Regions from separate parts of the Streptomyces sp. NPDC002018 genome, predicted to be linked through region 2. Evidence: predicted binding sites of a transcription regulator. Region 2 holds the regulator's gene; the other holds the start of a gene.
The links. Region 2 encodes HrcA, which represses chaperone genes, less so after heat shock. Its sites were predicted from a motif close to TTNGCACTCNGNNNNNCNGAGTGCNAA; they were not measured.
Positions count from the first base shown of each region.

Region 1: a site for HrcA is predicted at 2,058-2,084, ahead of groL (chaperonin GroEL). Genes of this name have one in related genera too.

Region 1 covers NZ_JBIASO010000018.1:152,314-156,375, forward strand. The annotation lists gene thrC (threonine synthase) at 1-766, shown strand, start outside; gene ACFYYH_RS26500 (ubiquitin-like small modifier protein 1) at 808-1,083, shown strand; gene ACFYYH_RS26505 (cold-shock protein) at 1,450-1,653, shown strand; gene groL (chaperonin GroEL) at 2,212-3,834, shown strand.
Region 2 covers NZ_JBIASO010000003.1:459,126-463,187, forward strand. The annotation lists gene ACFYYH_RS07560 (DUF3097 domain-containing protein) at 14-835, opposite strand; gene ACFYYH_RS07565 (MBL fold metallo-hydrolase) at 869-1,666, opposite strand; gene hrcA (heat-inducible transcriptional repressor HrcA) at 1,886-2,902, shown strand; gene dnaJ (molecular chaperone DnaJ) at 2,903-4,039, shown strand.

The DNA of each region.
Region 1 (4,062 bases), on a different contig from region 2:
CGACCTGGAGCAGGGCAAGGTCGTCATGGCGGCGGTGTACGGCGGTGAACTCGTCGGCATCGAGGGCACCTACGACGACGTGAACCGTTTCTGCTCGGAGCTGATCGGCGACCCGCTGGGCGAGGGCTGGGGCTTCGTCAACGTCAACCTCCGCCCGTACTACGGCGAGGGCTCCAAGACCCTCGCGTACGAGATCTGTGAGCAGCTCGGCTGGCGGCTGCCCGACCAGATCGTCATCCCGATCGCCTCCGGATCGCAGCTCACGAAGATCGACAAGGGACTTCAGGAGCTGATCAGGCTGGGGCTCGTGGAGGACCGCCCGTACAAGATCTTCGGTGCCCAGGCCGAGGGCTGCTCGCCGGTCTCCGCCGCCTTCAAGGCCGGGCACGATGTCGTACGGCCGGTGAAGCCGGACACCATCGCCAAGTCCCTGGCGATCGGCAACCCGGCCGACGGCCCCTACGTCCTGGACATCGCCCGCCGCACCGGGGGAGCGGTCGAGGACGTGGACGACGAGCAGATCGTCGACGCGATCAAGCTGCTGGCGCGCACCGAGGGCATCTTCGCGGAGACCGCGGGCGGGGTGACCGTCGGTGTGACCAGGAAGCTGATCGAGGCCGGTGTGCTCGACCCGGCGCTGACGACCGTGGTCCTCAACACGGGTGACGGACTGAAGACTCTGGACGCGGTGGCGCCGACGACGGGCCCGACCGCCACCATCCGCCCGAGCCTGGACGCGTTCCGCGACGCGGGCCTGGCCCACTGATCCCCACGGACGTCACGGAAGACGGAAGGCAGAACACCACTATGAGCGTCAATGTCCGCATCCCCACCATTCTCCGTACGTACACCGGCGGCAAGGCCGAGGTCGCGGCCGAGGGGGCGACCCTCTCCGAGGTCATCCAGTCGCTGGAGGCCAGCCACCCCGGTATCGCCGCGCGTGTCCTGGACGACCAGGGCAAGTTGCGCCGGTTCGTGAATGTCTATGTGAACGACGACGACGTCCGTTTCGAGCAGGGTCTGGAGACCGCGACCCCGGCCGGCGCCGGCGTTTCGATCATTCCCGCGGTCGCCGGAGGCTGAGCCTCGCACGACGGCATCCGGTAACTGGTATGGCTCCCTCCGCAAGAGAAGCGGAGGGAGCCATTCTTTATGGTTGAACGCGATAGAGTGTGGGAACGCCCCTCCGCTCCCCAGATCGCGCGTGTATGAGAACGCGACAAGATGGAGCCGAAGTCGTGGTGTTGTTTGCGCGGTAGGTGCGCTTTGCCCGGCCCGACTTGCCCGGGAACGCAGTGGATTCGTCGCTATGCGTGTTCAGCCATGCCCAGAATTCTCGTCCGATTGACCTGTTGCAGAGGGCAGTTGGGCAGATACATTCAGCCGCGGTCGACGCGTTCCGGCGCGAAGTGTGGCCCCCTGGAAGGGCCAGTAATAGGGGAGTTAGGCATGGCTCAGGGCACCGTCAAGTGGTTCAACGCGGAGAAGGGATACGGCTTCATCGCGGTCGACGGTGGTGCGGATGTTTTCGTCCACTACAGCGCGATCCAGATGGACGGTTACCGCACCCTTGAAGAAGGTCAGCGAGTGGAGTTCGAGATCTCGCAGGGCCAGAAGGGTCCGCAGGCGGACATGGTCAAGCTCGCCGTCTGATCCCGGCGCGATCGGCCACCGACGCACTCAGCTCACGCCGAGGGGTCCGTATCCCAGAGATGGGATACGGACCCCTCGTGCGTTGTCCGCGCGGTGCGTTCGGCGCGCGGTGCGTTCGGCGTGCGCCGGGGCCGCGCGTCCGTGAGGTGGCGCCCGCGTGGGTGCCGCGCGCCGAGGTGCGCCCGTACGTCCGTGAGGCCGTGCCCGCCGGGCCGCGCCCCCGCCACCGCCGCCGGGCCCCTTCCGGCGTCGTGGAGACGTTCATCCACGCGCCCGCCTCCCGTCGCGAAGACGTTCACCCAGGGACCCGTGAGGGGTCGCGAAGGTGTTCACCCGTGGGTTCGCGGGGGGTGAGAAGGCCGCGCAAGGTTGCACTCGCAGGGGTCGAGTGCTAATCATTGGCGTTAGCACTCTGCGAGTGAGAGTGACAACTTAAGGACCGGGTCGGTGAGGCCCGAAGAGCCGGTGGGGCAAGGAACCGCACGGCTCTCAGGCCGTCCGTCGCGGGCGCCAGCGCGGTCCGGAGCAATCCACCCCAGTCCGGGAGGACCACTTCACATGGCCAAGATCATCGCGTTCGACGAGGAGGCACGGCGCGGTCTCGAGCGCGGGATGAACCAGCTCGCCGACGCCGTCAAGGTCACCCTTGGCCCCAAGGGTCGCAACGTCGTCCTCGAGAAGAAGTGGGGCGCCCCCACGATCACCAACGATGGTGTGTCCATCGCCAAGGAGATCGAGCTCGAGGACCCGTACGAGAAGATCGGCGCCGAGCTGGTCAAGGAAGTCGCCAAGAAGACGGACGACGTCGCCGGTGACGGAACGACCACCGCGACCGTGCTCGCCCAGGCGCTCGTCCGCGAGGGCCTGCGCAACGTGGCCGCCGGTGCCAACCCGATGGCCCTCAAGCGCGGTATCGAGAAGGCCGTCGAGGCCGTCTCCGGTGCCCTGCTGGAGCAGGCCAAGGACGTGGAGACCAAGGAGCAGATCGCTTCGACCGCCTCCATCTCCGCCGCCGACACCCAGATCGGCGAGCTCATCGCCGAGGCCATGGACAAGGTCGGCAAGGAAGGCGTCATCACCGTCGAGGAGTCCCAGACCTTCGGTCTGGAGCTTGAGCTGACGGAGGGCATGCGCTTCGACAAGGGCTACATCTCGGCGTACTTCGCCACCGACATGGAGCGTATGGAGGCGTCCCTGGACGACCCGTACCTCCTGATCGTCAACTCCAAGATCAGCAACGTGAAGGACCTCCTTCCGCTGCTGGAGAAGGTCATGCAGTCGGGCAAGCCCCTGCTGATCATCGCGGAGGACGTCGAGGGCGAGGCGCTGTCGACCCTGGTCGTCAACAAGATCCGTGGCACCTTCAAGTCCGTCGCCGTCAAGGCCCCGGGCTTCGGTGACCGCCGCAAGGCGATGCTCAACGACATCGCCATCCTCACCGGCGGCACGGTCATCTCCGAGGAGGTCGGCCTCAAGCTGGAGAACGCCGGCCTGGACCTGCTGGGCCGCGCCCGCAAGGTCGTCATCACCAAGGACGAGACCACCATCGTCGACGGTGCCGGTGACAGCGACCAGGTCGCCGGTCGGGTCAACCAGATCCGCGCCGAGATCGAGAACAGCGACTCGGACTACGACCGCGAGAAGCTCCAGGAGCGCCTGGCGAAGCTGGCCGGCGGCGTGGCCGTCATCAAGGCCGGTGCCGCGACCGAGGTCGAGCTGAAGGAGCGCAAGCACCGCATCGAGGACGCGGTGCGCAACGCCAAGGCCGCCGTCGAGGAGGGCATCGTCGCCGGTGGCGGCGTGGCTCTGCTCCAGGCGTCCTCGGTCTTCGAGAAGCTGGAGCTGGAGGGCGACGAGGCGACCGGTGCGCAGGCCGTCAAGCTCGCGCTGGAGGCCCCGCTCAAGCAGATCGCCGTCAACGGTGGTCTTGAGGGCGGCGTCGTCGTCGAGAAGGTCCGCAACCTGACGGTCGGCCACGGTCTGAACGCCGCGACCGGCGAGTACGTCGACATGATCGCCGAGGGCATCATCGACCCGGCGAAGGTGACGCGTTCCGCGCTCCAGAACGCGGCCTCCATCGCCGCGCTGTTCCTGACCACCGAGGCCGTCATCGCCGACAAGCCGGAGAAGGCCGGCGCGGCCGCTCCGGGCGGCATGCCGGGCGGTGACATGGACTTCTGAGCCTTCACGGCTCTGCCGAGGCCGACGGCTCACCGAGCCCGGCGCCCCGGACCCGGTCCTGACCGAGGGCGGTACCCCACAGGGGGTGCCGCCCTCGGGCGTTTCCGGGCCCGGTACCCCGCGGGGGGTGCCGCTCCCGGGCGTTTCCGGGCGCGGACCTGTTCGCCGTGTCCGTTTCCCCGTGTCCGTTTCCCCGGGTCCGTCCGCCGCGCCCTGTGTCCGTTTCCG
Region 2 (4,062 bases):
CCTGGTGGACTGATCACCCGGCCGTGACGAAGTCGATCAGTTCCTCCACCCGGCCCAGCAGCGCCGGCTCCAGGTCCCGGTAGGTCCGTACCCGGGACAGCACGTGCTGCCACGCCGCGCCCGTGTTGGGGGGCCAGCCCAGCGCGCGGCAGACGCCCGTCTTCCAGTCCTCGCCCCTCGGGACCGAGGGCCAGCCGGAGATGCCCACGGAGGACGGCTTCACCGCCTCCCAGACATCGATGTACGGGTGCCCCACCACCAGGACGTCGGGGCCGGTCACCGCCGCCGCGATACGGGACTCCTTCGAGCCCGGCACGAGATGGTCGACCAGCACCCCCAGCCGGGCGTCCGGCGCGGGGCCGAACTCGGCGACCACGGCGGGGAGATCGTCGATGCCGCCCAGATACTCGACGACCACGCCCTCGACCCGCAGATCGTCACCCCACACCTTCTCCACCAGCTCGGCGTCGTGCCGGCCCTCGACATAGATACGGCCCGCCCGCGCCACCCGCGCACGGGCCCCGGGCACGGCCACGGAGCCGGAGGCCGTACGGGTGGGCCCGGCCTGTCCCGCCGCCGTCGGGCGTACGAGGGTGACCACCTGGCCGTCCAGCAGGAACCCGCCGGGAACCAGCGGGAACACCCGGTGCTTGCCGAACCGGTCCTCCAGGGTGACCGTCGGGCCCTCCGCGGTCTTCTCGCAGCGGACCACCGCACCGCAGAAGCCCGTCGACACCTCCTCGACCACCAGATCCGGATCCGGTTCCGCGGGGACCTCGGGCGCGGGCGCGGACTTCTTCCACGGCGGCGTCAGATCGGGGCTGTAGCTACGCATTCGCAAGACGATAGGCCGCACCGGCCCGTACGGCTACGACCCCCCGAACCGCTCGGCCAACGCGTCCCGCTGCGCCCGTACGAACGCCGCGTCCACCACGGCCCCGTGCCCCGGCACATACACGGCGTCCTCGCCGCCCAGCGCCAGCAGCCGGTCCAGGGAGGCCGGCCAGCGCGCCGGGATCGCGTCGGGACCCGCCTGCGGCTCACCGGACTCCTCCACCAGATCGCCGCAGAAGACCACGGTGCGCGCCCCCGCCGTCCCTCCTGCCCCCGGTGCCCCTTCCGCCCCCAGTGCCCCGTCCGATCCCGGTGCCCCGTCCGCGACCGGCACCAGCACCGCCAGATCGTGCGCCGTGTGCCCCGGGCCCGCGTTCACCAGCACCGCCCGGCGGCCAGCGCCCAGCTCCAGCGTGAGCTGCCCCGACACCTCGTGCCGGGGCGGCACCAGCAGTTCCACCGACCGCGCCGTCTCCTCCGCGTCCGCCCCGAGGCGTAGGGCCTCCTCGTACAGTTCCGGGCCGGCGGCCGCCAGCAGCCGGGCCATCCCCACCGGCCCGTAGACCTCCGCCCCGGCGAACGCCGCCGTCCCCAGCACATGGTCGAAGTGCGGATGGCTGAGTGCGATGTGCGTCACGTTCCCGCCGCCCAGCAGCGCCCGTGCCTGGGCCCGGAGTTCGGCGCCCTCACGGACCGTCGAGCCCGTGTCGTACAGCAGGACCGCGTCCGTTCCGACGACCAGTCCGGCCGTCGCGTCCCAGCCCGGCAGCCGTCGCCGGCCCACCCCCGGCGCCAGCCGCTCCCACCCGTGTTCTTCCCAACAGACGTCCATACCAGGACGCTACGGGACGCTACGGAAACACCGCCGCCGCCGACCGGTGCGATCGGGCGGTACGGTGTTCGGCCGCCCTTGCTCCGGGCGTACCCCACGGCCGTACACTGACGGGGGGAGTGTTGGCACTCCCCGTGAGCGAGTGCCAAGAAGTGAGCATCAGGACCGGAACGACCGCGGAACGACCCGGAACGACGACCGTAGCTGGAGGTGTGCGCCATGCTCAGCGAACGCAGACTCGAGGTGCTGCGCGCCATCGTCCAGGACTATGTGGGCACCGAGGAGCCGGTCGGCTCCAAGGCGCTCACCGAGCGCCACAAGCTCGGGGTGTCCCCGGCCACCGTCCGCAATGACATGGCGGTGCTGGAGGACGAGGGCTTCATCGCCCAGCCGCACACCAGCGCCGGACGCATCCCGACCGACAAGGGCTACCGGCTCTTCGTCGACAAGCTGGCCGGGGTCAAGCCGCTGTCCTCACCCGAGCGCCGTGCCATCCAGAACTTCCTGGACGGCGCCGTCGACCTCGACGATGTCGTGGGCCGTACGGTACGGCTGCTGGCGCAGCTCACCCGGCAGGTCGCCGTCGTCCAGTACCCCTCGCTGACCCGCTCGACGGTGCGGCACGTGGAGCTGCTGGCGCTGGCGCCCGCCCGGCTGATGCTCGTCCTGATCACGGACACGGGACGGGTCGAACAGCGTATGGTCGACGCTCCCGCGCCCTTCGGCGAGACCTCGCTCGCGGATCTCCGCGCGCGGCTCAACAGCCGGATCGTCGGGCGCCGCTTCGCGGATGTCCCGCAGCTCGTGCAGGACCTGCCCGATTCGTTCGAGCAGGAGGACCGCGGTGTGGTGTCCATCGTGCTCGCGACCCTGCTCGAAACCCTGGTCGAGGAGACCGAGGAGCGGCTGATGATCGGCGGCACCGCCAACATCACCCGCTTCGGACACGACTTCCCCCTCACCATCCGGCCGGTGCTGGAGGCGCTGGAGGAGCATGTGGTGCTCCTCAAGCTGCTCGGCGAGGCCAAGGACCCCGGCATGACCGTACGTATCGGGCACGAGAACGCCCATGAGGGCCTCAACTCCACGTCCGTCGTCGCGGTCGGCTACGGTTCGGGCGACGAGGCAGTCGCCAAACTCGGCGTGGTCGGACCGACCCGCATGGACTACCCCGGAACGATGGGAGCGGTACGCGCAGTGGCACGTTACGTCGGACAGATCCTGGCGGAGTCGTAAGTGGCCACGGACTATTACGCCGTACTCGGCGTACGCCGCGACGCATCTCAGGACGAGATCAAGAAGGCATTCCGGCGGCTCGCGCGCGAGCTGCATCCGGATGTCAATCCAGATCCCAAGACGCAGGAGCGCTTCAAGGAGATCAACGCCGCGTACGAGGTGCTGTCGGACCCGCAGAAGAAGCAGGTCTACGACCTCGGCGGGGACCCCCTCTCGGCGAACGGGGGCGGGGGCGCCGGCGGCTTCGGGGCCGGTGGCTTCGGCAACTTCTCCGACATCATGGACGCGTTCTTCGGCACGGCGTCGCAGCGCGGCCCCCGGTCGCGGACCCGGCGCGGCCAGGACGCGATGATCCGGCTGGAGATCGATCTCAACGAGGCGGCCTTCGGTACGACGAAGGACATCCAGGTCGACACGGCCGTCGTCTGCACGACCTGTTCCGGCGAGGGCGCGGCGCCCGGCACCTCGGCGCAGACGTGCGACATGTGCCGCGGCCGCGGCGAGGTCTCGCAGGTCACCCGCTCCTTCCTGGGCCAGGTCATGACCTCGCGGCCGTGCCCGCAGTGCCAGGGCTTCGGTACGGTCGTGCCGACGCCGTGCCCCGAGTGCGCGGGCGACGGACGCATCCGCTCCCGCCGTACGCTCACGGTCAAGATCCCGGCCGGTGTGGACAACGGCACCCGCATCCAGCTCGCGGGCGAGGGCGAGGTCGGTCCCGGCGGCGGTCCCGCCGGTGATCTCTACGTCGAGATCCACGAGCTGGCGCACTCCGTGTTCCAGCGGCGGGGCGACGATCTGCACTGCACGGTCACCATTCCGATGACGGCGGCGGCGCTGGGCACCAAGTGCCCGCTGGAGACGCTGGACGGGGTGGAGGAGATCGACGTACGCCCGGGGACCCAGTCGGGCCAGTCGATCCCGCTGCACGGCCGCGGAATCACGCATCTGCGCGGCGGCGGCCGGGGCGATCTGATCGTGCATGTCGAGGTGATGACCCCGGCGAAGCTGGATCCGGAGCAGGAGCGGCTGCTGCGGGAGCTGGCGAAGCTGCGCGGTGAGGAGCGCCCCACGGGCCAGTTCCAGCCGGGCCAGCAGGGACTGTTCTCCCGCTTGAAGGACGCGTTCAACGGCCGCTAGGCCGTCAGGTCGTCGGGTCGTCA